One region of the Pantoea trifolii genome, then DNA from elsewhere that is predicted to be linked to it. Evidence: predicted binding sites of a transcription regulator. Region 1 holds the regulator's gene; each other region holds the start of a gene.
What was found. The regulator CRP, encoded in region 1, controls carbon source genes, mostly activating them, when cyclic AMP is high. The targets are predictions, from matches to a motif close to ATGTGANNNNNNTCACAT.

Region 1 (10,580 bases):
TGTGCGCCTGATTAACCTTCATGCGCTGATAAGCCAGTTTCTCCGGCGACTGTTCCGGGCCTAACAGCATTCGCAGCGCTTCCTGATAGGCTTCCAGCGCATCGTGCGCGTTCTTGCGCAGCAGTCCGCTTTGCCACTGCGGCCACAGCCAAATCATCCCGGCGAAGGCAATCAAACAGCCCATCAAGGTATCCATCATGCGCGGCAGCAGAAACTGTGCGCCGTTGAGCGACAGCAGCTGCAGCGAATACACCGCCGTGACGGTGAAGCCAATCATCGACCAGCCGTAATATTTCCGCGTGATCAGATAACTCGCCAGCGTGATCCCTAGCATAAACAGCAGCGTGATCGATTCCGGCACCGCCAGCTGGAGCGACGCGGCGGCGATCAGCAATCCGGCAAAAGTGCCCAGCGCACGGTGCTGGATGCGCACGCGCGTCGCGCTGTAACCGTTCTGGCTGACGAACATGATGGTCATCAGAATCCAGTAAGGTTTGGGAATGTTGAAGAACAGCGCCAGCGCGCTGCCAAACATCAGCATCACGGCAAAGCGTGCCGCGGTGCGTAACGCGGTGGATTTGAATGACAGATAACTGCGCAGCGCGGGTAACAGCGGCAAACGGCGCTGGCGATCGGCCATCAGGTCACGCGTGTAGAGCGGCTTCTGCGTACGCAACACGCGGGCGATGCGGCTGAAGTGATACAGGCAGAAGTTGCCGACCGGGTTATCCGGATGCTGGCGCGCAATTTTCTCCAACGCGCCGAGCTGTTTCTCCATATGAAAACGGTCTGGCAGCTGATGGTAGAGAATTGCATCCGCCAGCACGCGCAGTCGCGCCGAGATGATTTTGGCGTTCCAGCGAATCACCGCTTCGGCGTGGCTCTCTTCAACCAGCTTCTGCACCTCTTCCGGCTGATGCAAACTCACCGAGATGTGTTCCTGTAAATCCAGCGCCACCTGGAAAGCGCGCGTCAGGCGTTTGTGGCTGTTATCGCGACTGGCCGACAGCATATGCATTTGCTGGTAGCAGGTGGTGATGAGATCGACCGCCTTTTGCTGACGTGCCAGCAACGGTGGCAGCGCTTTTTCCGGATCGGTCAGCTGCGTCAGTAAGGTGTATTTGGCATCGCAGTAATCCGCCAGCTCGCGGAACAGCAGGCTGAGCGACTCGCGCATCGGCTGCTCTTTCCACAGCCAGAACCAGAACCAGTTGAATAAGCCGTACCATAGCGTGCCGCCAATGTAGAGCAGCGGCGGCACCCACATCGGCATGCGTCCAACCAGGCTGAGCGTGAAAATAGCGGCAATCAAAGTCGCGGGCAGCAATCGTGCATGCAGCGGGCCGATTTCGCCGGTCACGCCAATCAGCAGCGGCAACGCCAGCAAAATCAGCGGCAGCGGAACCTGATAAGCGGTGAGGATTTGCATCAGGAAACTGCCGGTGGCAAACAGCGAACCCCCCACAATCAGGCGTTTGAAGAAGCGTTTGTGCGGCGTATCCAGACCCGCCATGTTGCAGCAGGCCGGCACTAATGAGAACAGCAGACCTTTTTGCAGATCGCCAAACAGCCAGCCGAGAGCCACAGGCAGGCACAGCACCAGCGTTTGCCGCAGCGCGTAGTTAACTTCGGGATGATAGATGATTCGACGCCACATCAGCTCATCGCAAATAGAAACGGCGCGATGTTGCCATCACGCCGTGGGTGAGAAGAAATTAGCGGGTGCCGTAAACGACGATGGTTTTACCGTGTGCGGAGATCAGGTTCTGATCTTCCAGCATTTTCAGGATACGACCCACGGTTTCGCGTGAGCAGCCCACGATCTGACCAATCTCCTGACGGGTGATTTTGATTTGCATCCCGTCTGGGTGAGTCATCGCATCTGGTTGTTTGGCCAGATTTAGCAGCGTTTGCGCGATACGTCCGGTGACATCGAGGAAGGCAAGGTTGCCCACTTTCTCAGATGTGACTTGCAGACGACGCGCCATTTGCGACGAAAGTCGCATTAAAATATCCGGGTTTACCTGAATCAGCTGACGGAATTTTTTGTATGAAATTTCAGCCACTTCGCAGGCAGACTTCGCACGTACCCAGGCACTACGTTCCTGGCCTTCTTCGAAAAGACCGAGTTCGCCGATGAAATCTCCCTGATTGAGGTAGGAGAGAATCATCTCTTTGCCTTCTTCATCTTTAATCAGTACCGCTACGGAACCTTTTACGATGTAGTACAGCGTTTCCGCTTTCTCACCCTGATGGATGAGCGTGCTTTTGGATGGATATTTGTGAATATGGCAATGGGACAGGAACCATTCGAGTGTAGGGTCTGTTTGCGGTTTGCCGAGAACCATTCGCTATTATCCTCTGTTGTAATCGTGCCCAAAACACAGGGGGCATTTTTCCCTGTCAGGCGGTTTAATCGTCGAGCGTTTCCAGTAAAGGAAAAATTATTCCGGGTGGACTCTTAAGCTACGCTTTTGATTCTTCCGGCCTTCGTCTGTGATGACGAAAATATTTTCAGCACTGTTTGTAGCACAGCTTTTGCGAGCTGTCTTGTGTTGTCTCGCTTCAGCACAAGGGGGATTACTCTGGATTGCTGTTTGTCAGGTGAAAGCGTACTCTGGCGGCAAAACCGCCGCTTCAGGAGAGAGAATAATGCAGGCACGAGTGAAATGGGTGGAAGGTCTTACCTTTCTCGGAGAATCCTCATCTGGCCATCAGGTATTAATGGACGGTAATTCCGGTGACAAAGCGCCAAGTCCAATGGAGATGGTGCTGATGGCCGCAGGCGGCTGTAGCGCCATTGATGTGGTTTCGATCCTGCAAAAAGGGCGCAGCGATGTGGCCGATTGCGAAGTGAAACTCACCTCAGAACGCCGTGAAGAAGCGCCACGCATTTTTACCACTATCAACCTGCATTTTATTGTCAGCGGCAAAGCATTGAGCGATAAAGCGGTTGCGCGCGCGGTTGATCTGTCGGCGGAAAAATATTGCTCGGTGGCGATCATGCTGGGTAAAGGCGTGGAAATTACCCACAGCTATGAGGTTGTCGAGTTGTAATCGGTCGAAGGGGAGGCATTCATGCCTCCCTTTTCACCGCCCGCACCAAACCTATTCAATCCGCTTCCCTTCAATCAGTCGCTGTACCAGCGGCAGCATAATCAGCTCCATCGCCAATCCCATTTTGCCGCCCGGCACCACCAGCGTATTGATGTGGGAAATAAACGATCCCTGAATCATCGCCAGCAGATAGGGGAACGCGATGCCTTCCAGGCCACGGAAATGAATCACCACGAAGCTTTCGTCGAGCGAGGGAATTTCGCGGGCGGCAAACGGGTTTGAGGTATCAACGGTCGGCACGCGCTGGAAGTTAATGTGGGTGCGCGAGAACTGCGGCGTGATGAAGTTAATGTAATCCTCCATCGAACGTACCACCGAATCCATTACTGCTTCGCGTGAATGGCCGCGCTCGCCGGTGTCACGCACTAGCTTCTGAATCCACTCAAGGTTAACAATCGGCACCACGCCAACCAGCAGATCGACATGCTCCGCCACATTTTGCTGCTGCGTGACCACGCCGCCGTGCAAGCCTTCATAAAACAGCACATCGGTGTTTTCTGGTAGCGGCTGCCACGGCGTGAAAGTGCCCGGTACCTGATTCCACGGCACCGCTTCATCGTAGGTGTGCAGATATTTGCGTGATTCGCCGAGGCCGGTTTGACCGTAATGTTTGAACGTCTGCTCCAGTAGACCGAAATCATTGGCTTCCGGGCCGAAGTAGCTGATGTGGCGACCGAGATCGCGTGCTTTGCGGATCGCCATGTCCATTTCCGGACGCGTGAAGCGATGGAAACTGTCGCCCTCGAGTTCCGCCGCATGCAGGTTCAGCTGCTGGAAAATCTTACGGAAGGCGAGGCTGGTGGTGGTGGTTCCGGCGCCGCTGGAACCGGTGACGGCAATAATTGGATGCCTGGCTGACATAACAGAGCTCCCTGTGAAGTCCGGCGATGAGCATTGTTACCACGAATTGCCGCGGGGTGCATCAGCCGCGAAATTCACCCTTCGGCATAATATTGATCGATTCATGCAGTTCCGACCACACCAGCACCACGTCGCCGCGCTCCAGCTGGCGGCGCACGTCGGCGACTTTTTGCAGCAAACTGCGTTCCTGCTCGCCGTAATCGGTGCCTTCGCGTAACACGAAGGTTTCAATCAGATTTTCCAGCGTCTCCGCTTCGAGTTGTTGCCAGGGAATAATCACTATTACACATCCAGATAAGTTGAGAGCCAGTCGGGCACGCGCTGTTCCAGCCACATTTTCGGTTTAAGCAAGGTGCCGCCGACAAAGCCGACGTGGCCACCTTGCTGCGTCAGCTGATACTGAATGGAGGCTGACAGCTGGTCAGGTTGCGGGATCACGGCATCAGTCATAAAGGGATCATCTTGCGCATGAATGATCAGCAGCGGTTTACGCACGCCAGTGAGCAGCGGCATCGCGCTGGCTTGTTGATAATAGTCGCTGGCGTCAATAAAACCGTGCGCACGTGCCGTTATGGCATCATCGAATTCGCGTAAGCGGCGGAAAGCGCGTAACTGGCTGAGATCGACCGGCAGCGTGCCGGGCCAGGCGTGCAGTTTGCGCGTAGCGTTCTTTTTTAGCCGCGTCAGCAAATAGTGCTGATAGAAGCGCGAAAAGCCAACATCCAATTTGCCGCTGCACGGTTCCAGTGCCAGTGGCGCTGAGATGGCGATGCCGGCATCAATCGGCACATCGTGACCTTGCTGACCCAGCAGGCAAGCGAGCATGTTGCCGCCCAGCGAAACGCCGACTGCAGCGGTCGGCACGCTGCCCCATTCACGCTGCAGCCAGTTAAGGAAGTAGGTGGCATCTTCGGTTTCACCGGAGTGATAGATGCGCTTCAAGCGATTAGGCTCGCCGCTGCAGCCGCGAAAGTGCATCACCACCGCCAGCCAGCCGCGCGCCTGACACGCCTGCATCAGGCCATGCGCATACGGGCTGCGAAAGTTGCCTTCCAGGCCGTGAAACATCACCATGCGCGGCTTGTGACGTGCCTGCGCCGGATCTTCGCTCCACGCTAAATCGACAAAATCGCCGTCCGGAAGGTCAAGACGCTGCCAGTGCGGACGCAACGTGACGCGGCGCCGCAGAATACGCGGCAGCAGTGTTTGCAAATGCGCGTTACTGAATCCGCGCAGGGGGGTAAAGCGCTCGCCGCTGGGGCGATCAAAATAGCTTGGGTAAAGGCTTGTCTGATGCATAAGTCGCTGATAGCTTCGATGGGTTGTTCGCTTTACTGGGTGAGGAGCACCCGAATATACATGGAACTGAGTCTTTTTTTATCAATGTTAGGTTTTCTTTGGGTCGCGGCCATCACGCCCGGGCCCAATAATATGTTACTTACCGCCTCGGGTGCTAATTTTGGCTTCCTGCGCACCATTCCGCTGCTCATTGGTATCATGATTGGTATGCAAGTCATGTTGCTGATGGTGGCATTCGGCATCGGCGGTCTCATCCTGCTTTATCCCTCGCTGCATCTGATTCTGAAGATTGCCGGTAGCCTTTATCTGCTGTGGCTGGCGTGGAAAATCGCCAGCGCCGAGTATGAAAAGCTGGAAACCGATGATGTGACGGTGAAGCAGATGCCGTTCTGGCAAGGCGGCTTGCTGCAGCTGATCAACCCGAAAGCCTGGCTCATGGCCCTCGGCGCAGTGGCCAGCTTCAGCCTGGCAGGCAGCGAATATCTGCATTCGGTGCTGGCCATTAGCCTCGGCATGTTCATGGTGAACGTGGTTTCTGGGGTGATCTGGATGGGCTTTGGCTCGCTGATTGGACGTCTGCTGCGCAGCCCGCGCGCGTGGAAAATGTTCAATCTGGCGATGGGCTTGCTCACCGCCGCGTGCGTATTGCTGATTTGGCGCTGAGTTAACTGGAAGCGCGTTCAACGCGCTTCCACGGCAACACTTCATGAACCACCGACGAGTTGGGTTGGCGGATGCGTTGGACCAGCAGCTGTACGCTGCGCGCGCCCATGCGATTCATCGGTTGCTCAATCGTCGTCAGCGGTGGATTCAAACTGCTGGTAAAGTTGATGCCATCAAATCCTACCACCGCTAAATCTTCCGGCACGCGCAAGCCCGCCTCCAACGCCGCGTGTATTACGCCAACCGCCAACACATCTGATACCGCGAATACCGCATCCGGCCGTTCCGGCTGCGTCAGCAGTTCGCGCAAAGCCGCACTGCCCGCTTCGCAGGTGATATTCTCGGCGTAGGCCACACCGCACCAGCTGAGATCCAGCTGCTCCAGCGCCGCACGATATCCCTCTTCACGCTTATGTGAATAGAGGTAACGCATATCACAGTTCACCAGCGCAATGCGGCGTCGGCCTTTGCTCGCCAGATAACGCACGGTTTCGCAAGCCGCTTCTTCATTGTCAATCGCCACACTTGAGGCGGCGATCGCCGGATCGTATTCGGCACACTGAACCCAGGGCGCATCGCCAATCAATTCTTTCAACTCTTGCAGGGTACTGGCGGCATCCATGGTGATCACGCCATCGACCACTTTGCCACTCAGTAGAGCAATGTAAGCCGCTTCGCGTCGCAATTGCGATCCTGAGTTACACAGCAGAATGTGGTAACCCTGCGCTTCCGCTTCGGCTTCAATGCCCTGAACCACGCGTGAGCAGAACGGATTGGTGATGTCGGGAATCAGCACTAACAGCATATGGCTTTGTGAGGTGCGCAGCTGGCGCGCCAGTAAGTTGGGTTGATAGTCGCAGATGTCGATGGCCGCCAGCACTTTGGCGCGCGTATCCGGGCGCACGCCGGGATTCTGGTTCAAAACCCGTGAAACGGTGGCTTTGGACACACCAGCCAGGTGTGCGACTTTCTCAATCGACATGGATTCAAGACCGTAAGTAAAAAGTGAAAAATGAGATGTCTATCAATATCACAGCTGCCATGTGAGCGCGTGACATATTTACCGATTTCCCTTCTCTTTCCATTTGCACTTTCTGCATAGCCTTGCCCAATGTTGATCTAAGAACCGATCGTCATTAGGGATAATTTTTAATTCCTTTGTGAAATTACTCTTGCTGGAGAAACTGCGCAGACAAAAACACATTGGGGTGAATGGTGATGGCGATGAAAAAAACAATAACGGCGGTCGCAGCGGCTCTGGCCCTGATGGCGTTCCAGGCACAAGCGGTCAACGTTACCGTGGCGTATCAGACCTCGGCGGAACCAGCCAAAGTGGCGCAGGCGGATAACACCTTCGCCAAAGAGAGTGGTGCTACCGTCGACTGGCGCAAATTTGATAGCGGAGCCAGCGTGTTGCGTGCCCTGGCGTCGGGCGACGTACAGATTGGTAATATCGGTTCCAGCCCGCTGGCGGTCGCCGCCACGCAAAAGCTGCCGATTGAAGCTTTCCTGCTGGCCTCACAGCTCGGTAATTCCGAAGCGCTGGTGGTGAAGAAGACCATCAAAGATCCTAAAGACCTGATTGGCAAGCGCATCGCCGTGCCGTTCATCTCGACTACGCACTACAGCTTCCTCGCCGCGCTCAAACATTGGGGCATCAAACCTTCGCAAGTGACCTTAGTCAACCTGCAGCCACCGGCGATTATTGCCGCCTGGAAACGTGGTGACATTGACGGTGCTTACGTCTGGTCTCCGGCGGTCAATGAGCTAGAGAAAGATGGCAATGTGCTGACGGATTCCTCGCAGGTTGGCAAGTGGGGCGCGCCAACGCTTGATGTGTGGGTGGTGCGTAAAGATTTCGCGCAGCAGCACCCAGAAATCGTCACCGCCTTTGCCCGCAGCGCGGTTGAAGCGCAGCAAGCTTACATTGCCAATCCGGATCAATGGCTGAAGCAGTCAGACAACCTGAGCAAGCTGGCGCGCCTGAGCGGTGTACCCGAAGCGGATGTGCCGGTGCTGGTGAAAGGCAACACCTATCTCACCGCGCAGCAGCAGGTGGAGCAGCTCAGCAAACCGGTGAACAAGGCGATTGTCGATACTGCCGGCTTCCTGAAAGAGCAGGGCAAAGTGCCAGAAGCGGATAGCGATTACAGCAGCTTCGTCACCACGCGCTTCGTTGCCCCCTTAGCGAAATAACCGGAGGCCGTATGCTTAACATCACCCATCTCAATGCGCGTTACGCCGGACAACCCGCGCTACAGGACATCAACCTGCAGCTGGGCAGCCGAGACCTGCTGGTGGTGTTGGGCCCTTCCGGCTGTGGCAAAACCACGCTGCTGAACCTCATCGCCGGTTTTCTGCCGCTGGAATCTGGCAGCATTACGCTGGATGGCAACAAGGTGGAAGGACCGGGCGCGGAACGCGGCGTAGTATTCCAGAATGAAGGCTTGCTGCCGTGGCGCAATGTGATTGATAACGTTTCGTTCGGCTTGCAACTGGCGGGGATGGCGAAGGCAGAGCGTCATACCATCGCACGCCGTTTGATCCGCAAAGTAGGACTGGAAGGGGCAGAACAGCGTTTTATCTGGCAGCTCTCTGGGGGGCAACGTCAGCGCGTGGGCATTGCGCGTGCGCTGGCGGCTGATCCTCAGTTGCTGCTGTTAGATGAGCCGTTCGGTGCACTGGACGCCTTTACCCGCGAACAGATGCAAACTCTGCTGCTAACGCTGTGGCGTGATACCGGCAAACAGATTCTGCTGATCACTCACGACATCGAAGAAGCGGTGTTCCTCGCCAGCGAACTGGTGCTGCTGTCGCCGGGACCGGGCCGCGTGGTCGAGCGTTTGAAACTCGACTTCGGCCAGCGCTTCGCCGCCGGGGAAGCGTGCCGCAGCATCAAATCCGATCCGGCGTTTATCGAACGTCGCGAATATGTACTGAACCAGGTGTTTTCCCAGCGTGAGGCGTTTATATGAGTGCGGTGATTGATGAGAAAACCCAAGCGCGTCGTCGCGGATTGTGCTGGCCGTTCTCGCGCCAGTTCTCACTCAGCCTGCTCAGCGTTGGCTTGTTGCTGCTGCTGTGGTGGGGGATAACCGCGCTCGGCTTAGTCGCACCGCTGTTTTTACCGCCGCCGCAAGTGGTGCTGCAGAAGTTGATATTGATTGCCAGCCCGCAAGGCTTTATGGATGCCACGCTTTGGCAGCACTTGGGCGCTAGCCTGGCGCGCATGCTGGTGGCGCTGTTCTTTGCCGCGCTGATTGGCATTCCGGTCGGCATCGCCATGGGCCTGAGCCCGGCGATTCGCGGCTTGCTTGATCCGCTGATCGAACTATATCGCCCGGTGCCGCCGCTGGCTTATCTGCCGCTGATGGTGATCTGGTTTGGCATCGGCGAAACCTCGAAAATTTTACTGATTTATCTGGCGATTTTCGCGCCGGTGACCTTATCGACGCTGGCGGGCGTGAAGAATGCCCAGCAGGTACGGATTCGCGCGGCACAGGCGCTGGGCGCATCGCGCTGGCAGCTGCTGCGCTTTGTGATTCTGCCTGGCGCGCTGCCGGAAATCCTCACCGGCTTGCGCATTGGTCTCGGCGTAGGTTGGTCAACGCTGGTGGCGGCGGAACTGATTGCCGCTACGCGTGGACTCGGCTTTATGGTGCAGTCGGCCGGTGAGTTCCTCGCCACCGACGTGGTGCTGGCCGGGATTGCCGTGATTGCCCTGATTGCTTTTGGCTTAGAACTGGGTCTGCGCGCTTTGCAGCGCCGACTGACGCCCTGGAATGGAGAACAGCAATGAACGAACGACTTTCTTTTACCGCTCTGGGCCCGCATATCGGGGCGCAGGTTAGCGATGTCGATCTCAGCCGTCCGCTGAGCGATGCCCAGTTTGAACAGCTTTATCATGGCCTGCTGCGCCATCAGGTGCTGTTCCTGCGCAATCAGGTGATTACCCCGGAACAGCAGCGCGCGCTGGCGATTCGCTTTGGCGATCTGCATATCCATCCGGTCTATCCGCATGCGGAAGGCGTGGAAGAGATCATCGTGCTGGATACGCATCAGGATAATCCGCCGGATAACGACAACTGGCACACCGATGTCACCTTTATTCAAACGCCACCGGCAATTGCGATTCTGGCGTCCAAACTGCTACCGGAGAGCGGCGGCGATACCTTGTGGTCAACCGGCATTGCGGCCTATGAAGCATTGTCTGAGCCGTTTAAGACGCTGTTGAATGGGCTGCAGGCGGAGCACGACTTCAAGAAGTCGTTCCAGGAGTATAAATACCGTAAAACCGAGGAAGAGCATCAGCGTTGGCAGCAAGCGGTGGCCAAAAATCCACCTGTGCAGCATCCGGTGATTCGTACGCATCCGGTGAGCGGACGCAAGGCGCTGTTTGTGAATGAAGGGTTTACCACACGTTTGCTGGGCTTAAGCGAAAAAGAGAGCGATGCGCTGCTTAACTTCCTGTTCTGGCATAGCGCCAAACCGGAGTTCCAGGTGCGCTGGCGCTGGCAGGAGAATGATGTGGCGATCTGGGATAACCGCGTGACGCAGCATTATGCCAATGCGGATTATTATCCGGCGCGAAGAGTGATGCATCGTGCGACGGTGTTGGGGGATAAGCCGTTTTGATTTGG
Region 2 (10,580 bases), 3.2 Mb from region 1:
AAAGCAGAGATCGTTGCTAAATACGGTCGTGGTACCAACGACAGCGGTTCAACTGAAGTTCAGGTTGCTCTGCTGACTGCTCAGATTAACCACCTGCAGGGTCACTTCTCTGAGCACAAGAAAGATCACCACAGCCGTCGCGGTCTGCTGCGCATGGTATCTCAGCGTCGTAAGCTGCTGGACTACCTGAAGCGTAAAGACGTTGCTCGCTACACCGGTCTGATCGAAAGCCTGGGTCTGCGTCGCTAAGTCTGAAGAATCTGATCAAGGGTGTAGCGCATGCACTATGCAAAAAAACGCATCTGACGATCAGATTTGTGCGAGTTTCGCGAAAAGGGGGCCTTTATGGCCCCTTTTTTCGAGCAATCCGCAGCAATCCGGACCAAACTCATGTATTGTTGCAGAGAGTGATCTTTGCTTGCAGAGGTTCGCGCGGCTAATGAGAGGCTTTACCGCATGGGCGGTTAAGGTTGTCATTAGTCGCGAGGATGCAACTGAAGATCGGTAATCCCCGGCGCGCCAGAATGGGCTGCGCCCCTGAATTTAAGGACTTAAATTTTGCTGAACCCGATCGTACGCAAATTCCAATATGGTCAGCATACCGTCACGCTGGAAACCGGCATGATGGCGCGCCAGGCTACCGCTGCAGTAATGGTGAGCATGGATGACACTGCTGTATTCGTTACCGTTGTTGGCCAGAAAAAAACGAAACCAGGTCAGGATTTCTTCCCGCTGACGGTTAACTATCAGGAGCGTACTTACGCTGCTGGTCGTATCCCGGGTAGCTTCTTCCGTCGTGAAGGCCGTCCAAGCGAAGGCGAAACCCTGATCTCACGCCTGATTGACCGTCCAGTTCGTCCGCTGTTCCCGGAAGGCTTCATTAACGAAGTTCAGGTTATTGCGACCGTGGTTTCTGTTAACCCACAGGTTAACCCAGACATCGTTGCGATGATCGGTGCATCTGCTGCATTGGCTCTGTCTGGCCTGCCGTTCAATGGTCCAATCGGCGCAGCGCGCGTCGGTTATATCAATGACCAGTACGTGCTAAACCCAACTGCTGATGAAATCAACGAATCACGTCTGAACCTGGTTGTTGCCGGTACCCAGAACGCGGTGCTGATGGTGGAATCAGAAGCTGACATCCTGACTGAAGAGCAGATGCTGGGCGCTGTAGTATATGGCCACGATCAGCAGCAGATCGTTATCGAAAACATCAATGCGCTGGTTGCCGAAGCCGGTAAACCACGTTGGGATTGGCAGCCACTGCCAACTAACGATGCACTGATCGCACGCGTTACTGCACTGGCAGAAGCGGGCATCAGCGATGCCTATCGCATCACTGATAAGCAAGAGCGTTACACTCAGGTTGGCGCAGTGAAAGACGCGACCATCGCGGCACTGCAGGCTGAAGATGAAACACTGGATGCTGGCGATATCGCTGACATCGTACACGACCTTGAGAAGAGCGTTGTTCGTAGCCGCATCATCCGTGGCGAACCGCGTATTGATGGCCGTGAGAAAGATATGATTCGTGGTCTGGACGTGCGCACTGGCGTACTGCCACGCACACACGGTTCTTCGCTGTTTACCCGTGGTGAAACGCAGGCGCTGGTTACCGCAACACTGGGTACCGCACGTGATGCGCAGAATCTGGATGAGTTGATGGGCGAGCGTACTGATAGCTTCCTGTTCCACTACAACTTCCCTCCGTACTGCGTGGGCGAAACCGGTATGGTTGGCTCACCGAAGCGCCGTGAGATTGGTCACGGTCGTCTGGCGAAGCGTGGCGTGCTGGCAGTAATGCCTAAGCAAGCTGATTTCCCATACACCGTGCGTGTGGTTTCAGAAATCACCGAATCTAACGGTTCTTCTTCAATGGCTTCCGTGTGCGGTGCATCTCTGGCACTGATGGATGCTGGCGTACCAATCAAAGCAGCCGTAGCCGGTATTGCGATGGGTCTGGTTAAAGAAGCCGACAACTTTGTGGTTCTGTCTGACATTCTGGGTGACGAAGATCACCTCGGCGACATGGACTTTAAAGTAGCAGGTAGCCGCGATGGTATTACTGCGCTGCAGATGGATATCAAAATCGAAGGCATCACCCGCGAAATCATGCAGGTTGCTCTGAACCAAGCTAAAGGTGCGCGTCTGCATATCCTGAGCGTGATGGAGCAGGCAATCAGCACGCCGCGTCAGGAAATCTCTGAATTCGCGCCGCGCATTTACACTATCAAAATCAGTTCAGACAAGATCAAAGATGTCATCGGTAAAGGCGGCTCGGTTATCCGTGCGCTGACCGAAGAAACTGGCACCACCATCGAAATCGAAGATGACGGCACCGTGAAGATCGCTGCAACTGATAGCCTGAAAGCTAAAGAAGCCATTCGTCGTATTGAAGAGATTACTGCTGAGATCGAAGTTGGCCGCATTTACTCAGGTAAGGTGACACGTATCGTTGATTTCGGTGCCTTCGTGGCAATCGGCGGCGGTAAAGAAGGTTTGGTTCACATTTCTCAGATCGCCGATAAGCGCGTAGAGAAAGTGACTGACTATCTGCAGATGGGTCAGGAAGTTCCAGTGAAAGTAATGGAAGTTGACCGTCAGGGCCGTGTACGTCTGAGCATCAAAGAAGCGACAGAGCAGAAACCAGCGGAAGAAGTTGCTACCGCTGCATCTGATGCATCTGACGCCGAGTAAGCGTTTACCGATTTACCTCTCCCTGCTTTGCGGGGAGAGGTGTTTAGATCATCGCGAGGGCGGGAATCCTTGTGCACAGCAGGAGGATGACAGGATGGTTGTCCCAATGTTTGTATTCGGGAGTGGGAAATGAAGCCTTTTTTGCGCTGGTGTTTTGTTGCGACAGCTATCACGCTGGCAGGATGCAGCAACTCCAATTGGCGTAAGAACGAAGTTCTGGCAGTACCTTTGCAGCCCACACTGCAGCAAGAGGTGATCCTGGCGCGCATGGAACAAATTCTTGCCAGTCGTGCCCTGACCGATGATGAACGCGCACAGCTATTATATGAGCGCGGAGTGTTGTATGATAGTTTGGGTCTGAGGGCACTAGCGCGGAACGATTTTTCGCAAGCGCTGTCTATAAGACCAGATATGCCTGAGGTATTTAATTATCTCGGTATATACTTAACGCAGGCAGGCAACTTTGATGCTGCCTATGAAGCGTTTGATTCTGTACTTGAGCTTGATCCAACTTACAACTATGCGCATTTAAACCGTGGTATCGCCCTCTATTACGGCGGTCGATACAAGTTAGCGCAAGATGATCTGCTGGCGTTTTATCAAGACGATCCTAACGATCCATTCCGCAGCCTTTGGCTCTATCTCGTTGAAAGCGATATGGATGCCGACAAGGCAAAAGTTACGCTGAGACAGCGTCATGACAAAGCGGTTCGCGATCAATGGGGATGGAATATTGTCGAGTTCTACCTTGGCGACATCAGTGAAAAAACGCTGATGGAACGTCTCAAGGCGGACGCAACGGATAACACCTCGCTCGCTGAACATCTCAGTGAAACCAACTTCTATTTAGGTAAGTACTACCTAAGTCTGGGGGAGAAGGACGACGCGAAAGCGTTGTTCAAACTGGCGGTGGCCAACAACGTAAACAACTTTGTTGAGCACCGATACGCATTGTTGGAACTGGCGCAACTCGGCCAGACACAAGACGATTTATCAGAATCTGACCAGCAATAGCTGACGAACTTTTATTGCCTGAATACCTGTAAAGTCATCATCTTCAGAGATGAGGGCTTTTCTGTTCGTCAAAACTTCTAATTTGAGCCGGTTCACACTTTTTGATGAAAATGACTGAAAGTTTTCACGACGAGTTATGTAGACTGGCCGCCGCAATCTAAGAGGCACGTGTACTACATGACTGATATTCAAACCACTTTTGCTGACCTTGGCCTGAACGCCGACATCCTCGAATCACTGAACGGTATGGGCTATGTTAAGCCTTCTCCAATCCAGGCTGAGTGTATTCCTCACCTGCTGGCTGGCCGTGACGTGTTGGGTATGGCGCAGACCGGTAGTGGTAAAACTGCGGCTTTCTCACTGCCGCTGCTAAACAACATTGATCCTACTGTTAAAGCACCGCAAATTTTGGTGCTGGCACCTACCCGCGAATTGGCGGTGCAGGTTGCTGAAGCCGTCACAGAATTCTCTAAACACATGCGTGGTATCAACGTTGTAGCCCTGTACGGCGGCCAACGTTATGACGTACAGCTGCGCGCACTGCGTCAGGGACCACAAGTTGTTGTGGGTACGCCTGGTCGTCTGCTGGATCACCTGAAGCGTGGCACGTTAGATCTGTCTAACCTGCGCGGTCTGGTGCTGGACGAAGCTGATGAAATGCTGCGTATGGGCTTCATCGAAGACGTTGAAACCATCATGGCGCAGATTCCAGACGGTCATCAGACCGCGCTGTTCTCAGCAACCATGCCAGAAGCGATTCGTCGTATTACCAAGCGCTTCATGAAAGATCCACAGGAAGTTCGCATCCAGTCAAGCATGACTACGCGCCCAGACATTTCTCAGTCTTACTGGACCGCTTACGGCCGTAAAACTGATGCGCTGGTTCGCTTCCTGGAAGCAGAAGATTTCGATGCAGCCATCATCTTCGTGCGTACCAAAAATGCCACGCTGGAAGTGGCCGAAGCGCTGGAGCGCAGCGGTTATAACAGCGCAGCACTGAATGGTGACATGAACCAGGCACTGCGTGAGCAGACGTTGGAGCGTTTGAAAGATGGTCGTCTCGACATCCTGATCGCGACTGACGTTGCAGCACGTGGTCTGGACGTTGAGCGCATCAGCCTGGTAGTAAACTTTGATATCCCAATGGATGCTGAGTCTTACGTTCACCGTATCGGTCGTACCGGCCGTGCAGGTCGTGCTGGTCGCGCGCTGCTGTTCGTTGAGAACCGCGAGCGTCGTCTGCTGCGCAACATCGAACGAACCATGAAGCTGACCATTCCAGAAGTTGAACTGCCGAACGCAGAACTGCTGGGTGAGCGTCGTCTGGCTAAGTTCGCGGCTAAAGTACAGCAGCAGCTGGAAAGCAGCGATCTGGACCAGTACCGCGCACTGCTGAGCAAAATGCAGCCGGGCGAAGATCTGGATATCGAAACTCTGGCCGCAGCACTGCTGAAAATGGCTCAGGGCGAACGTCCACTGATTCTGCCACCAGAAGCACCGCGTCCAGCGCGTCGTGAGTTCAGCGATCGTCCTGACCGTGGTGAGCGTCGCGATTCACGTGATTCTCGTGGTCCACGCGAAAGCCGTGACAGCCGCGATGGCGATCGTCCACGTCGTGAACGTCGTGACGTTGGCGAAATGCAGCTGTACCGCATTGAAGTAGGCCGTGATGATGGTGTTGAAGTTCGTCACATCGTTGGCGCGATCGCTAACGAAGGCGATATCAGCAGCCGTTACATCGGTAACATCAAGCTGTTCGGTACTCACTCAACTATCGAGCTGCCGAAAGGCATGCCGGGCGAAGTACTGCAGCACTTCACGCGTACGCGTATTCTGAACAAGCCGATGAATATGCAGTTGATGGGTGATGCACCGGTGCACGAGCGTAGCGAACGTCGTCCATCTGCTGGCGGCGAACGTCGTGGCAATGGCGCACCGCGCGGTGATGGTGCTCCACGTGGCGAAGGCGCTCCACGTCGCTTCTCCGAACGTCGTGAAGGTGGCCGCGAAGGCGGACGCTTCAGCCGTGAAGGTGGTCGTGGCCCGCGTCCAGAAGGCGCAGCTGCACCACGTCGTCGTGACGCATAAGCGTTAAACGCTAAAAGTAAAAAGGGACGCTGATGCGTCCCTTTTTTTATGCCTGTGGAAAGTAAATTTTACACGCCGCCGGCAATCAGCACGCGTTCACCGCTAACATATGCCGCCTCTTCCGACGCTAAAAATAGCGCGACTTGCGCCACATCTTCCGGCAAGCCAAAGCGCCCTAGTGGCGTTGCGGCAATTAGCTGTGCTTTCAACTCCGGATGCATCTTCTTCGCCGCCAGCAAACCTTCAGTCAAAATAATGCCGGGTGCTAACGCATTGACGCGAATATTGCGTGGGCCTAGCTCCCGTGCGAGGCCCTGCGTCAAGGTATCGATCGCGCCTTTGGTTGCCGCCCACAGCACCGAACCGGGCGTGCTGCGTTGGCTATTTAAGGCGCTTAGGTTGATGATGGAACCGCCACGCGCGGGGAAATGTTTTGCCGCCTGCTGACACACCAGCAAGGTGCCCAGCAGATTCACATTCAGCTGCTGCTGCATTTCGTTGATGCTAAGGTCAGCAAAGTCACCGTGGTGAAAAATGCCGGCGTTATTCACCACAATATCGGGTGTGCCAAACTGCTCAATGCTGCTAGCGAACAGGCGCTGCACATCGGCCTCGCGTGAGATATCAGCCTGGACGGCGATGGCGTCGCTACCCAGCGCCTGAATGTCGGTCACTACATCCGCCGCACCCACTTCGTCCTGAAGATAATTCACCACCACCCGAGCACCGGCCGCCGCGAAAGTCATGGCGATGGCGGCACCAATGCCTTTCGAAGCGCCCGTCACCAGCGCAATTTTGCCTTCAAGTGTTTTCATCGTGTCTCTCCACCTGAGATTTCGGGGAAGATAAAGCATGCGCTGTCCATACAATCGGGTGGTAGCGCAATCCTGCAAGCTTCTTGCACGATCCTGCAAATCTGCTGCTCAAGGACTAGGCGCAACGCCAGCGACAAGCGAGAATATCCACTCAGTGATTTCTTATCGCGGAGCGCAGAACGCATGATTCATCAGGAACAATGGCAGCAGTTGGTGGCAATTATTGCCCGCCATGCGCCGCAGGATGGTCGTCACTATTGCCCGATCGATTTTCTCTCTTTCGGCCGCAGTTCTCAGCCCACCAGTTTGGCGCATGTGGCGACCTGGGCCAGCTTTGCTCTGATCGCGCAGGGGCAAAAAGCGCTGCGCATGGGCGATGAAGTGATGCATTACGGGCCGGGCGATTTGCTGCTGGTGACGCTCGATATGCCGGTGCAATCCTGCGTGGTCATGGCGACGCCAGAGAAGCCAAATCTTGGCGTAGGCATCACCATTAATGAAACGCGTCTGATGCGTTATCTGGAACACTTTCCGCACCATCACCTCGCGACTACGTCGGTTAGCGAGCGCGGTATCGCCGTGCATAAAGTTGCGCCGCCGTTGGTGGATGCAGTGATGCGTTTGGTGGAGTTGCTGGATCACCCGCAGGACATTGCCGCGCTGGCACCGTTAATTGAGCAGGAGATTTTCTATCGTCTGCTGACCGGGCCAGAAGGACCGCGCATTCTCAACATGGCGTTGACGGAGCGGCCGGGCAACAAAGTGGCGCGTGCCGCACGCTGGCTACGGGAAAACTTTCATCATCCATTGAAAATGGATCATCTGGCGAGCAGCGTGGGGATGAGTATTTCATCGCTGCATCATCACTTTAAAGCGGTAACGGCGATGACGCCGATGCAGTATCAAAAGCAGCTGCGGCTCAACGAGGCGCGGCGTTTGATGCTGATTGAGAAGCTGGATGCCGGAACGGCGGGTTATCGGGTGGGTTATCAAAGTGCTTCGCAGTTCAGTCGCGAATATAGCCGCTTTCACGGCCAGTCACCGGCGCGTGACGCGCGAACAATTGCGGTGGGTGCAGAGTGGATAAACCCACCGCAATGAGGTTTACAGCGTGCGCGCGGCTTCCATCGCCAATGCGAACGAACGCAGACGCGCCTGCGAATCGTAAATCTGGCCGTTGACCATAATTTCATCCGCCTGGGTTTCACGCATTAGCGCGGCGAGGCCGCTGCGCACTTTATCGCTATCGCCGACAATCGACATGCTCAGCGCCTGCTGCACGCCATATTGCTCGGACGGTGACCATAGATTATCCATGTTCTCCACCGGCGCGGGCAGCGGACCCGGCTTGCCGCGACGCAGATTAATAAACTGCTGCTGCATCGAGGTGAACAGGAAGCGCGCATCACGCTCGCTATCGGCCGCCACCACATTGACGCACACCATCGCATACGGCTTCGCCAGACGCGCCGAAGGTTTGAATTTCTCACGATAAATATGCAGCGCCTGGAACAGCAAATCGGGCGCGAAATGCGAGGCAAACGCAAACGGCAAACCAAGCTGAGCGGCCAATTGCGCGCTATACAGGCTGGAACCGAGCAGCCACACTGGAATTTTCAATCCTAAACCTGGAACCGGTTGTACTGGCGGATGTTCACCCTCTTCGGCGTCAAACCAGCGAATCAGTTCAGAAACATCTTCCGGGAAGTTATCTGCCTGGGCGCTGGAAAGATGACGACGCAACGCCAGCATGGTGCGTTGGTCCGAACCGGGCGCGCGGCCCAGTCCCAAATCGATACGGCCAGGATAGAGTGATTCGAGGGTACCAAACTGTTCGGCGATCACCAGCGGCGCGTGGTTGGGTAGCATGATGCCGCCTGAGCCAAGGCGCAGCGTTTCGGTATTGGCGGCTAAATAGCCGATCAGTACTGAGGTCGCGGCGCTGGCAATCCCCGTCATATTATGGTGTTCAGCCAGCCAGTAGCGGTGGAAACCCAGCGCTTCAGATTGACGAGCCAGTGCCAGCGAATTATGGAACGCATCGCGTGCAGCGGAACCTTGTGGAATAGGCGCCAGATCCAACACGGACAGGCGAACAGTTTTTTTCTCAGACATGGGCACTCCAAATAGGGATGGCGCAGGTGTTTAGTCAGACCTGCGCTTGTGAGTATTACTCATCGTTACCCATATTAAAACTGCTAATAACCGCAGGAATATAGCCGGAATGTGCCTTTACCGCTCGCCTTCAAGCGCCATCCCGGCCAGGCGACGCCAATATCCGTTGCAGTCGCTGCCGCGCGCCATCATCAGCGGGGCCTGACCGGCTTCGTTGGCGCGGAAGCGATCCACTTCGGCGAGCGTGCTTTCGCCCTGTGGCGACAGACGCACAATGTCGATCCAATTATGCATGCCGCTCAAATCATTGCCGAGGTTGTAGCAATAGCCGCTCATGGTCTGAATGCCATTGAGGACAAACACCTGCTGGCCTTCCTGTGAAAGCACGCGGCGGCCAGTGGGATAATTGATGCAGCAGGTTTGGCAATCATCTTTGCCGCGATTCTCGGCGCGTGCGGTGAAGCAGCGCGCTGACAACGCCAGCGGCAGGTGGCCATAACCGAGCACTTCCACCTCAAATTGCTCGCGCACGCCCGCCACATCGCACTGTTGCAGCAGTTGAATCAGCCAGTCGCGAGACATCTCCACCGGAATGCACCAGCGCGTCATGCCTTCTTTGAGCAACAGTTGCAGCGTCTGCGCGTTATACACGTTGAGGGTTGGACCGGCGACAAACGGCAATTTGCGTTCTGCCGCCATGTTCACGGTGCCGATGTCATTGGCTTCCAGCAGGAACTCACCGTTCTCGACATAGCGTCGCAGCTCCTTCACTTCCGAGGGCGACTGCAGCAGTGCCAGCGTGCTCAGCACCACTTGCTTGCCTTGCAGCGCCAGCATGCGCGCAATCTCCATCCATTGATTGAACGATGTCGCGCGTCTCTTGCTGCACACCGCTTCGCCGAGATAGATAATCTCGGCGCTGCTCTCGGCGGCGCGGTGATAAAACGTTTCCAGTGTTGCAGTTGGCCAGTACCACAGCACCGGCCCGATGGCGTATTTCATGCGATCTCCTTATTGCCAGTCGCGGTGATAAGCACCGAGTGTTGTTTGGCTGCCTTCTGATAACTCGCCCAGCGCCTGCATCCAGGGTTCCTGCACGACATACTGTTCAGGCGATGCCATGCAGCGATCGATGGCCTGACGCCACACTTTTGCCACCTGCGCCACATACGCCGGGCTGCGCTGACGGCCTTCAATTTTCACCGAGGCAATGTTGGCGCGCAGCAGTTCAGGCAGCAGCGACAAGGTGTTCAGGCTGGTGGGTTCTTCCAGCACGTGATAGAGCTGGTTATCCACTTCATAACGCCCTTTACACAGCGTGGGATAGCCAGCGTTCTCGTCGGGCGCGTAGCGGTCAATCAGCACTTCATTCAGGCGTGATTCCATGCCCTTTGGCGTCTGTTGCCAGCGGACAAATTTCGCTGGCGAGCAGGCACCTGCGCTGTTAGGCGACTCGCCGGTCAGCCAGGATGAGAGATAGCAGCGGCCTTCGGCCATAATGCACAGGCTACCGAAGGCGAACACTTCCAGCGGCACCGGCGTCTCACGCGCCAGCTGTTTGACCTGATGCATTGATAGCACGCGCGGCAGCACAACGCGGCTAAGTTGAAAGTGACGATGATAAAAATGAATGGCCTGCAGATTGGTGGCGGAGGCTTGTACCGAAAGATGACGCTCAACCTGCGGATAGCGTTTTGCCGCGTACTCCAGCGTGGCAATATCCGCCAGAATCAGCGCATCTGCGCCGTTCTGAGCGGCAACATCAATCGCACTTTGCCAGCGATTCATCCCATCAGGATGGGCAAAGGTGTTAATGGCCACATGCAGTTTGCGGCGATGCTGATGCAGATA
Region 3 (10,580 bases), 3.0 Mb from region 1:
ACGTCAGAAATCGCGCGCACCACCACAAACGGCACCTTGAACTGATGGCAAACGTGACCAATCGCGGTCGCTTCCATCTCCACCGCGATCGCCTGCGGGAATGTGGTGCGGATGCGCGTCAGCGGTGCCGCGCCGTTGATAAACGCATCGCCGCTCACGACCAAACCGCGCACCGCGTTGAGGTCGAGCTGCTTGATAACCCGCTCAGCGGCGACAATCAGCTTGTCATCTGCCACGAAAGCCGCGGGGCAGCCGGCCATCTGGCCGGGCTCGTAGCCGAAGGCGGTGACGTCGGCGTCGTGATAGCGCACTTCATCGGACACCACGATATCGCCCACTTTCAGCGTTGACGCTAATCCGCCAGCGGAACCGGTGTTGATCACCACATCCGGTTTGCACAGCTCGAGCAACAAGGTGGTGCCGAGCGCGGCAGCCACTTTACCGATGCCTGATTTCAGCAGCGCCACTTCAACACCATTCAGCGTGCCGGTGTAAATTTCGCAGCCGGCCAGCGTCAGTGTCTGGCGGTTTTCGATTTTGTCACGCAGCAGAGTAACTTCCTGCTCCATCGCGCCAATAATGCCTACTTTCATAAGAATCTCGCTAATTTAATGGATGTAACCCGCAAAAGTGAGGCATAGTCTAACATGGCTGATTGAGGAAGAATTCACGAAAAAATAAGGGGTAATTATGGCGGCGATTAATTTCAGGAAGAAGATCAGTTTCACCCGCCCTTATACCAGCCGCAAAGATCCCGAAGGGGAATACTTTATTACCCGCCACTTTGAAAGCGATCGCGGACGTATTATTAACTCCGCCGCTATTCGTCGTCTGCAACAGAAAACCCAGGTATTCCCGCTGGAGCGCAACGCGGCGGTGCGTTCACGTTTAACGCACTCGCTCGAAGTGCAGCAAACCGGGCGCTATATCACCAAAGAGATTCTGCAAGCGCTGAAAACGCAGGGCGGCGGGCTGGCGAATTATGGGCTGGATGAGTTTGAAGGTGCCTTCGAAAGCCTGATTGAGATGGCCTGTTTGCTGCACGATGTTGGCAATCCGCCGTTTGGTCACTTTGGTGAGGCGGCGATCAATGACTGGTTCGACGATAATCTGCCTGCCGAGCTGGTCGATCCGCTGGTGGCGGGCGTTGCCGATGAATCAGAGCGATCTGCTTTTGACCAGTTAAATGCAATGATTCGTCAAGATTTATGCCATTTCGAAGGCAACGCTCAGGCGATTCGTTTGGTGCACACGCTGCTGCAACTCAATCTCAGCTATGCGCAGGTCGCCTGTATTTTGAAATATACCGCGCCCGCATGGTGGCAAGGCGATAAACCGGCTGAATTTAGCGTATTAATGAAAAAACCGGGCTTCTATTTATCTGAGCGTGAATATGTGGCTGAGTTACGCGAGGCAACAAATATAAAAGAGCACCATCGTTTTCCGCTCACCTGGATAATGGAAGCTGCAGACGATATCTCTTATTGCATTGCCGATCTGGATGACGCCGTAGAAAAAGACATCTTCCATGTTGAAACGCTGTATAAGCATTTACTCGAAGCTTGGGGTACGGTAAAAACCGGCGATGTTTTCAGCCGCACCATCGGCGATGCCTGGAAAGAGGCTAATCAGAAAAAACGCCGCAGTATCAGCGATCAATTCTTTATGTCGCTGCGGGTTAACGTGCAAAACGTGCTGGTTAGCCATGCGGTTAAGCGTTTCATCGACAACTTGCCGGCTATTTTCGAAGGCGATTTTAATCACGCCTTACTGGAAGATGATGGCGAAGAAGGACGCTTGCTGAAACTGTTCAAAACGGTGGCGCGTCAGCAGGTATTTAATCATCCGGAAGTTGAACAACTGGAATTGCAGGGTTATCGGGTGATTAAAGGTCTGCTCGAAATATATCAGTCATTGCTGCTGCTGGATTACGAGCAATTTACCACCTTGATGAACGAGGATTTTCTGGCAAAGCATCCGATTGAAACTCGGCTGTTTCATAAGCTTTCCGGTAAACATCGCAAAGCCTATCAGCAACACATGCGTTCATTAATTGTTGAGCATAAATATCAACGCCTGTTGTGGGAACGTTATTATCGTGCGCGTTTAATTCAGGACTACATTAGCGGGATGACGGACAATTATGCCTGGGATGAATATCGTCGATTAATGGCGGTTGAATAAGCGCAGAATTGTAAAGACGAAGAACAATTTTTTACCTTTGCCTAAAACTTTATTAGGAACTTCGCGCTAAAAACTTAATCTCACCATCACGACCACAGCAATGGTCTGGCCGTAATTCTTAGAGAGACACAGATAAATGAAAAAAAACACAATTATGCTGGCGTTGGCGCTGAGTTTCGGCGCGACGGCGTTGAGCCCTGTGAGTGTATTTGCCGCAGAGACCGCTTCTTCTTCCAGCCAGCAGTTGCCAAGCCTGGCACCGATGCTGGAAAAAGTGATGCCGTCCGTGGTGAGTATCAGCGTGGAAGGCACGACGACGGTTAAAACACCGCGCATGCCACAGCAGTTCCAGCAGTTCTTTGGTGATAATTCTCCGTTCTGTCAGGACGGTTCACCGTTCCAGAGTTCGCCAATGTGCCAAAATGGCGCGGGCGGCGGCGGCGGCGGCGGGGATGGCGGTGCTAACGCGCAGAAACAGCAGTTCCGTGCGCTCGGTTCCGGCGTGGTGATTAACGCGGATAAAGGCTATGTGGTGACCAACAACCACGTGGTGGATAACGCTACCAAAATTCAGGTTCAGCTCAGCGATGGCCGTCGTTACGACGCCAAAGTGATCGGTAAAGATCCGCAGTCAGATATCGCGCTGATTCAGCTGCAGGATGCGAAAAACCTCACCGCAATCAAAATTGCCGATTCTGACAACCTGCGCGTCGGTGATTACACCGTGGCGATCGGTAACCCGTATGGCCTCGGCGAAACCGTGACCTCGGGGATTGTTTCAGCGCTGGGCCGTAGCGGTCTAAACGTTGAAAACTATGAAAACTTCATCCAGACCGATGCGGCGATCAACCGGGGTAACTCCGGCGGCGCGCTGGTTAACCTTAACGGTGAGCTGATCGGGATTAACACCGCGATTCTGGCACCGGACGGCGGTAACATCGGTATCGGCTTTGCGATCCCAAGTTCAATGGTGAAAAACCTGACCGCGCAGATGGTTGAATACGGCCAGGTGAAACGCGGCGAGCTGGGCATTATGGGCACCGAGCTGAACTCCGAGCTGGCGAAAGCGATGAAAGTCGATGCGCAGCGCGGCGCCTTTGTTAGCCAGGTGCTGCCGAACTCCGCTGCGGCGAAAGCCGGCGTGAAAGCCGGCGACGTGGTGGTTTCAATGAACGGTAAAGCGCTAACCAGCTTCGCGGCGCTGCGTGCGGAAGTCGGCTCGCTGCCGGTCGGCACCAAGCTGCAGCTGGGTCTGCTGCGCGAAGGTAAACCGGTGAATGTCACGGTTGAACTGCAACAGAGCTCGCAGGATAAAGTGCAGTCCGCCACTATTTACACCGGCATTGAAGGTGCCGATCTCAGCAATATCGATACAAATGGCCAGAAAGGCGTGCGTGTCGATAGCGTGAAGCCGGGCAGCGCAGCGGCGCGTATCGGTCTGAAGAAAGGTGACGTGATTCTGGGCGTGAACCAGCAAGCCGTGGCTAACCTTGGCGAGCTGCGTAAAGTGCTTGATACTAAACCTTCGGTGCTGGCACTGAACGTACAGCGCGGTGACAGCAGCCTTTATCTGCTGATGCAGTAAGTTTCAGGTTGTTGAAACAGGCGAGCCTCGGCTCGCCTTTTTTGTGTCTGTGCAAATGTCCGGTACTGAATGTGACGCTTACCGCAAATCCCGCATAATCCCCACGGCTATGTGCAGTTGCACAATGTCAGCGCCGTAACGGATGCGTATTCTGTCTGTTCGTCCTTATCTCCGGAGTGTTTGATGGCCACCTATCATCTCGATGCGCGACTGGCTCAGGATATTGTTGCCCGTACCATGCAAATTATTGATAGCAATGTCAACGTGATGGATGCGCGTGGTCGCATCATCGGCAGTGGCGATCGTGAACGCATTGGCGAATTGCACGAAGGCGCGCTGCTGGTGCTGTCACAAGGCCGCGTGGTGGACATCGACGAAGCGGTGGCAAAACATCTGCACGGCGTACGTCCCGGCATCAATTTGCCGCTGCGTATTGATGGCGACATCGTCGGCGTGATCGGTTTGACCGGCCAGCCAGCAACGCTGCGTCACTATGGCGAGCTGGTGTGTATGACCGCTGAAATGATGCTGGAGCAGGCGCGTTTGCTGCATATGCTGGCGCAGGACAGCCGCTTGCGTGAAGAGCTGGTGCTGAATCTGGTGCGCAGTGAAACTTTATCGCCAGCGCTGAGCGAATGGGCGCAGCGGCTCGGCATCGATCTCAATCAACCGCGCGTGGTAGCGGTGGTGGAAGTGGACAGCGGCCAGCTTGGCGTTGATAGTGCCATGTCCGAGCTGCAGCAGTTGCAAACGCTGCTGACCACGCCGGAGCGTGACAACCTGATTGCGATTGTTTCACTCACCGAAATGGTGGTGCTGAAACCGGCACTGAATGCGCATGGCCGCTACGATCAGGACGATCATCGCCGCCGCGTGGATCAACTGCTGCAACGCATGAAAGAGAGCGGACAGGTGCGGATGCGTATCGCGCTCGGCAACTACTTTACCGGTCCCGGCAGCATCGCACGTTCGTACCGTACCGCGCGCACCACCATGATGGTGGGCAAACAGCGCATGCCGGAACAGCGCAGCTATTTTTATCAGGATCTGGTGCTGCCGGTGCTGCTCGACAGTTTACGCGGCGGCTGGCAGGCCAACGAACTGGCGCGCCCGCTGGCGAAGCTGAAAAGTATGGATAACAATGGCTTGCTGCGACGCACGTTGGTGGCGTGGTTCAGTCATAACGTACAACCGAGCGCTACGGCGCGCGCGCTGTTTATTCACCGCAACACGCTGGAGTATCGCCTCAATCGTATTTCCGAGCTTACCGGGCTCGATTTGGGCAACTTTGACGATCGTTTGCTGCTGTATGTGGCGCTCCAACTGGATGAGCAAAGCTAATGAGGAACCTGTGGATTACGCTGTTGTGGCTGTATAGCGCGCTAGGTGTGGCTAGCGATCCGGCTTTCCTCTCTATAAACGATCTTCAGCGGGTTAAGCAGCAGTTGGCACAACATCAAACTGCGCCGCCCACGCTCGATGCCTGGCATCAGTTAAAGCAGCAGGCGGATAACGCGCTGAAGCACCCCAATCCCAGTGTCACTGACAAAGGAATGCTGCCACCGAGCGGCTCGAAGCAGGATTATTTAAGCCTGAGCGCCTATTGGTGGCCGGATGCCAGCAGCGCCGACGGCTTGCCGTGGCAGCGTCGCGACGGTGTAGTGAATCCCGCCAGTAAGAATGATCAAAGTGATGGCGTGCGGCTGGCGCGCTTTACCGCTGATTTTCAAGCACTGACGCTGGCATGGTATTTCTCTGGCGATCAACGTTATGCCGATAAAGCGCTGGCGATGATGCGCCACTGGTTTATCGATCCCACCAGCCGCATGCATCCGAATCTAAACTTTGCGCAGGGTATTCCGGGCCGATCCGCAGGTCGCCATGATGGCGTGCTGGATGGACGCTACTTTGCCACGCGCGTGGTGGATGCGCTAACTTTGCTGCGTAATGCGCCGGGTTGGCAGCCAGCCGATCAGCAGGCGATGCAGTTATGGTTTAGCGAGTATCTGCACTGGCTGCGGCACAATCCGTTAGCGCTGCAAGAAGCGGCGGCGGCGAATAATCATGGCAGTTGGTACTGCACGCAGGTGGCGGGAATTGCGTGGTATCTGGGCGATCGTGAGACGGTTAAAGCGATGGTGGAATTGGCGCGCAGTAAAATTGCGCTGCAAATCCGTGCCGATGGCAGCCAGCCAGCAGAGTTAGCGCGCACACGCTCCTTCCATTACAGCTACTTCAATCTGCAGGCGCTGACGGCATTGGCGCACTTGGCCGGTAAAGCAGGATTGGGTGATTTGTGGCATAGCAGGCAACAGCAAAGCGGTTCGTTGCTGGATGCGCTGGACATGATGGCGCCGTACAGCGATGCCAGTAAAGTCTGGCCGTGGAAAAACCGCGATCGGGTGAGCCAACGCATCATTCCCTTGCTTTCAATGGCCGACAACAGTTTGCAGCAGCCGCGTTATCAGCAGTGGATCAGGCAGACGCATTGGAAAGATCAAAACAGCGGGGCGGTGATGCAGGCACAGCGCGATACCTGGCTGCTTTCGCTGCCTTATCAGCAGCCATAAAAAAGGCCAGCATTCGCTGGCCTTTTTTCAAATGCGAACCATTATTTATTGCGGGTCAGCTGATCGAGGTCTGATTCGATCTCGGCGATCTTGTTAGAAACCACGCTTTCCAGATGGCGCAGATCCGCCAGAATTTTACGCTTCAGATCCACTTCAACCTGGTCGCGCTGGCAAATCTGGTCCAGCTCATCGATCACGTAACGCAGGTTCGGGCTGATTTCCTGCACTTCTTTGTAACCCTGGCTGGTGTGATCGGCGACGACGGTTTTGCGCTGACGTGGGTATTTGAATTTCACGCTTTTCGCGAAGAATTCACCTTTGTCTTTGCGGAAGTAGATTTTAAGAATATCGTTGTTAGCTTCCTGACGCAGGCTGTAACGGTCGATGTCTTCAGGAGAGCTGATACCTAAGCTTTTCAGGTTGTCGTACATAGCGTTTATATTCCATCTAAGAGTGGGTGAGCGCGCAGGACTATCATCATCATTCGGGATGCAGCAGAAACGCGGCAACCGGAACGCTTACGGCATACTTAATCAACTGTAGACACAAAAACCGGGATGAAAAGTGCGCGACCGGAGTTAACTTGGCGCGGATTATGAACTGTTTGAAAAATAAACGCACGTGTTAATTCGCGGCGCGAAACAGGTAATTCAGGCTGGAGTGTAAACAAATAATTACGGGCCTGTAGCCAGGCCCGTCGGGAAGATTTACAGGCAGGAAAAGCTTAGTCGATGCTGCGCAGCAATTCGTTAATGCCTGTTTTGCTAAGGGTTTTAGCGTCAACTTTCTTCACGATCACCGCGCAATACAGGCTGTAGCTACCGTCTTTTGATGGCAGGTTGCCTGAAACCACTACCGAACCCGCCGGTACGCGGCCGTAATGCACTTCGCCGGTTTCGCGGTCAAAGATTTTGGTGCTCTGGCCGATGTAAACGCCCATTGAGATCACTGAACCTTCTTCAACAATCACGCCTTCAACGATTTCTGAGCGCGCGCCGATGAAGCAGTTATCTTCGATGATGGTTGGATTGGCCTGCAGCGGCTCCAGCACGCCACCGATGCCCACGCCGCCTGACAGGTGGACGTTTTTACCGATCTGCGCGCAAGAACCTACGGTCGCCCAGGTATCAACCATGGTGCCTTCATCAACGTAAGCGCCGATGTTGACGTAAGAAGGCATCAGCACGGTGTTACGCGCGATGAATGCGCCCTGACGCACAGCAGCCGGTGGCACTACGCGGAAACCAGCGTTTTTGAAACGTGCTTCATCCCAGCCCGCAAACTTCATTGGCACTTTGTCGTAGAAGCGGGTTTCAGAACCTTCCATGACCTGGTTGTCGTTGATGCGGAATGACAACAGCACCGCTTTCTTCAGCCACTGATGCGTTACCCACTCACCGTTGATCTTTTCAGACACGCGCAGTTCACCGCTATCCAGCAGGCCGATAACCTGGGTGATAGCATCGCGGGTCGCGCTGTCTACGCCAGATGGCGTGATGTCGGCGCGGCGCTCAAAGGCAGATTCGATAACGCTCTGTAACTGTTGCATATTTATTTCCTGATTCTGTCATAACGGATGTCCGTAAATTCGGACATGATTAATATGTCTACCCTAAATCATTCAAGCTGCAGGAAGGCGGCGACGCAGCGAGAGCCTGGGAGCATACATCAGTATGTGACCAGGTCGAGCGAGGAAAGCCAACGCCCCTGCGGTTTGAATGATGACGGGTAGATCACAGTTTATCGTTTGGATTAAGGGCCTCTGTCAACCTCTGTTGCAACACATTGCGCATTTCCACCCCAAGCGCACGCCGCTCACTATCGGCGAGGATGAAAAGATCTTCCACCCGTTCACCAATCGTACTGATGCGTGCGCCATGCAGCGACACGCCCAAATCGGCAAACACTTCACCCACGCGCGCCAGCAAGCCGGGCTGATCGAGCGCGACCAATTCCAGATAGCTGCGGCGGTCGGTGTGCGTCGGCAGGAAATTGACTTCGGTATCGACACTGAAATGCTTGAGGCGCGCGGACTGACGGCGCGTGCGCGGCGGCACCCATTCGTTTTGCGTGATGGCTTGTTCCAGCGCCTGAATGATCAGCGGATGGCGATCGGCGGCCAGCGGGCTGCCATCTGGCTCCAGCACAATAAAGGTGTCCATTGCCATGCCATCGCGGCTGGTAAAGATCTGCGCATCATGCACGCTGAGATTGCGGCGATCCAACTCGCCGGCCACCGCGGCAAACAGGTGCGGACGATCCGGGCTCCAGATAAAGATCTCGGTACCGCCGCGTGTGGCCTGCGGGCTGACCAGCACCAGCGGTTTGTTGAGATCGTGGTGAATCAAATGGCGCGCATGCCAGGCGAGCTGATTCGGCGTGTGGCGCAGGAAATAGTCGGCGCGGCAACGGCTCCAGATATGGTGCAAACGCTCTTCGTCGAGGTTTTCCATGCGCAGCAGCGCCAGTGCTTGCAAGCGATGATGACGTACGCGTTCGCGCAGATCCGGGCTGTTTTCCATGCCGCGGCGCAGCTGTTTTTCGGTGGCGAAGAACAGCTCGCGCAACAGGCTCTGCTTCCAGCTATTCCACAAGCTTTCATTGGTGGCGCAGATATCGGAAACCGTCAGGCACGCCAGATAGCGCAGACGGTTTTCGTTCTGCATCACTTCGGCGAACTGCTGAATGACAGTCGGATCCTGAATGTCGCGGCGCTGCGCAGTGACTGACATCAATAAATGATGGCGAACCAGCCAGGCAACCAGCTGGGTTTCGCGGGAGTTGAGGCCATGTAATTCGGCGAAGTCGAGCGCATCCTGCGCGCCGAGAATCGAGTGATCGCCGTTGCGGCCTTTGGCGATATCGTGCAGCAGCGCGGCCATCAGCAACAGTTCCGGTTGCGGCAGGCGCGGCCAGAGTTCAACGCACAGCGGATGCATCGGGCGCGTGGCTTCGTCGGCAAAACTTTCCAGCTTTTGCAGCACGCGAATGGTGTGCTCATCCACCGTGTAAGCGTGGAACAGATCGAACTGCATCTGGCCGACGATGTTGCCCCACAGCGGCGTATACGCCCACAACACGCTGTGACGATGCATCGGCACCAGCGCGCGCTTTACCGCACCCGGATGGCGCAGAATCGCCATAAAGGTTTCACGCGCTTCAGGAATCTGGCACAGCGGCTGTTTAAGATGGCGACGCGCATAGCGCAGCTGCCGCAGCGTGGTGGAGTAGATGCCTTTGATGTTTTCGTTACGCACCATCACGTAGAACATCCGCAGGATGGCTTGCGGCTCACGTTCAAACAGCGTGAGATCGCGCAGGTCGATCAGGTCACCGCGAATCTGGAAGTCGTCATCAATGTTGCGCGGCTTTTCGGTGGTCGACAGCGCCAGAATCGCTTCATCGAACAGCTGCAGCAGCATCTGATTGAGTTCGCCGATGCGGCGCGTGACGCGGTAGAAGTCCTTCATCATGCGCTCAACCGGCTCGTTGACTTCGCCCAGATAGTTGAGGCGCTGAGCGACGGTCAGCTGGCGATCGAACAGCAGGCGGTTGTCATAACGCGTCAGCGTTAAGTGCAGCGCAAAACGAATGCGCCACAAAAATTCCTGACACTCATTGATTTCATTGCGTTCCGCTTCGGTAATAAAGCCGAATCCGACCATTTCATCCATGGTGGTGGCGCCAAAGTGACGGCGCGCCACCCATTGCAGCGTGTGAATGTCGCGCAGGCCGCCGGGGCTGCTTTTGATATCCGGTTCGAGGTTATAACTGGTGCCGTGATAACGCTGGTGGCGCTCCTGCTGCTCTTCAATTTTGGCGGCGAAGAAGCGTGACGACGGCCAGAAGCCATCGCTGAAGATGTTCTTTTGCAGTTCGAGAAACAGCGCTACATCGCCGGTGAGCATGCGCGATTCGATCAGGTTGGTGGCGACCGTAAGATCGGATAAGCCTTCCAGCAGGCACTCTTCCAGCGTACGTACGCTGTGACCGACTTCCAGCTTCAAATCCCACATCAGCGTTAACAGCTCGCTGGTGCGCTGCGCGGCCGCGTCATCCAGCGGCTGGCGGCTGAGGATCAGAACATCAATATCGGAGAGCGGATGCAGTTCGCCGCGACCATAGCCGCCAACGGCAACCAGCGCGATCTCCTTCATCTGGTCGAAACCAAAGAAGCGCCACAGGCGACGCAATAAGCGGTCGATAAACAGCGTGCGCGCATCAATCAGGGATTCGATATC

Region 2: a site for CRP is predicted at 3,792-3,809, ahead of yrbN (protein YrbN). Genes of this name have one in related genera too.
Region 3: a site for CRP is predicted at 3,839-3,856, ahead of NQH49_RS03870 (CdaR family transcriptional regulator). Genes of this name have one in related genera too.

What each region holds. Positions count from the first base shown of each region.
Region 1 is NZ_JANIET010000001.1:3,831,971-3,842,550, reverse strand. Features, by position in the region: gene NQH49_RS17915 (YccS/YhfK family putative transporter) at 1-1,657, opposite strand, end outside; gene crp (cAMP-activated global transcriptional regulator CRP) at 1,716-2,348, opposite strand; gene NQH49_RS17905 (OsmC family protein) at 2,653-3,057, shown strand; gene NQH49_RS17900 (phosphoribulokinase) at 3,109-3,978, opposite strand; gene NQH49_RS17895 (YheU family protein) at 4,040-4,258, opposite strand; gene NQH49_RS17890 (hydrolase) at 4,261-5,277, opposite strand; gene NQH49_RS17885 (LysE family translocator) at 5,338-5,940, shown strand; gene NQH49_RS17880 (LacI family DNA-binding transcriptional regulator) at 5,942-6,922, opposite strand; gene tauA (taurine ABC transporter substrate-binding protein) at 7,159-8,136, shown strand; gene tauB (taurine ABC transporter ATP-binding subunit) at 8,148-8,915, shown strand; gene tauC (taurine ABC transporter permease TauC) at 8,912-9,739, shown strand; gene tauD (taurine dioxygenase) at 9,736-10,575, shown strand.
Region 2 is NZ_JANIET010000001.1:594,760-605,339, forward strand. Features, by position in the region: gene rpsO (30S ribosomal protein S15) at 1-249, shown strand, start outside; gene pnp (polyribonucleotide nucleotidyltransferase) at 559-2,697, shown strand; gene nlpI (lipoprotein NlpI) at 2,827-3,711, shown strand; gene yrbN (protein YrbN) at 3,816-3,872, shown strand; gene NQH49_RS02650 (DEAD/DEAH family ATP-dependent RNA helicase) at 3,889-5,799, shown strand; gene NQH49_RS02655 (SDR family NAD(P)-dependent oxidoreductase) at 5,868-6,614, opposite strand; gene NQH49_RS02660 (AraC family transcriptional regulator) at 6,798-7,715, shown strand; gene NQH49_RS02665 (luciferase-like monooxygenase) at 7,719-8,729, opposite strand; gene NQH49_RS02670 (U32 family peptidase) at 8,847-9,731, opposite strand; gene ubiU (ubiquinone anaerobic biosynthesis protein UbiU) at 9,741-10,580, opposite strand, start outside.
Region 3 is NZ_JANIET010000001.1:866,859-877,438, forward strand. Features, by position in the region: gene mtnN (5'-methylthioadenosine/S-adenosylhomocysteine nucleosidase) at 1-593, opposite strand, end outside; gene dgt (dGTPase) at 691-2,184, shown strand; gene degP (serine endoprotease DegP) at 2,321-3,769, shown strand; gene NQH49_RS03870 (CdaR family transcriptional regulator) at 3,953-5,110, shown strand; gene NQH49_RS03875 (alginate lyase family protein) at 5,110-6,339, shown strand; gene NQH49_RS03880 (DUF3461 family protein) at 6,381-6,770, opposite strand; gene dapD (2,3,4,5-tetrahydropyridine-2,6-dicarboxylate N-succinyltransferase) at 7,064-7,888, opposite strand; gene glnD (bifunctional uridylyltransferase/uridylyl-removing protein GlnD) at 8,073-10,580, opposite strand, start outside.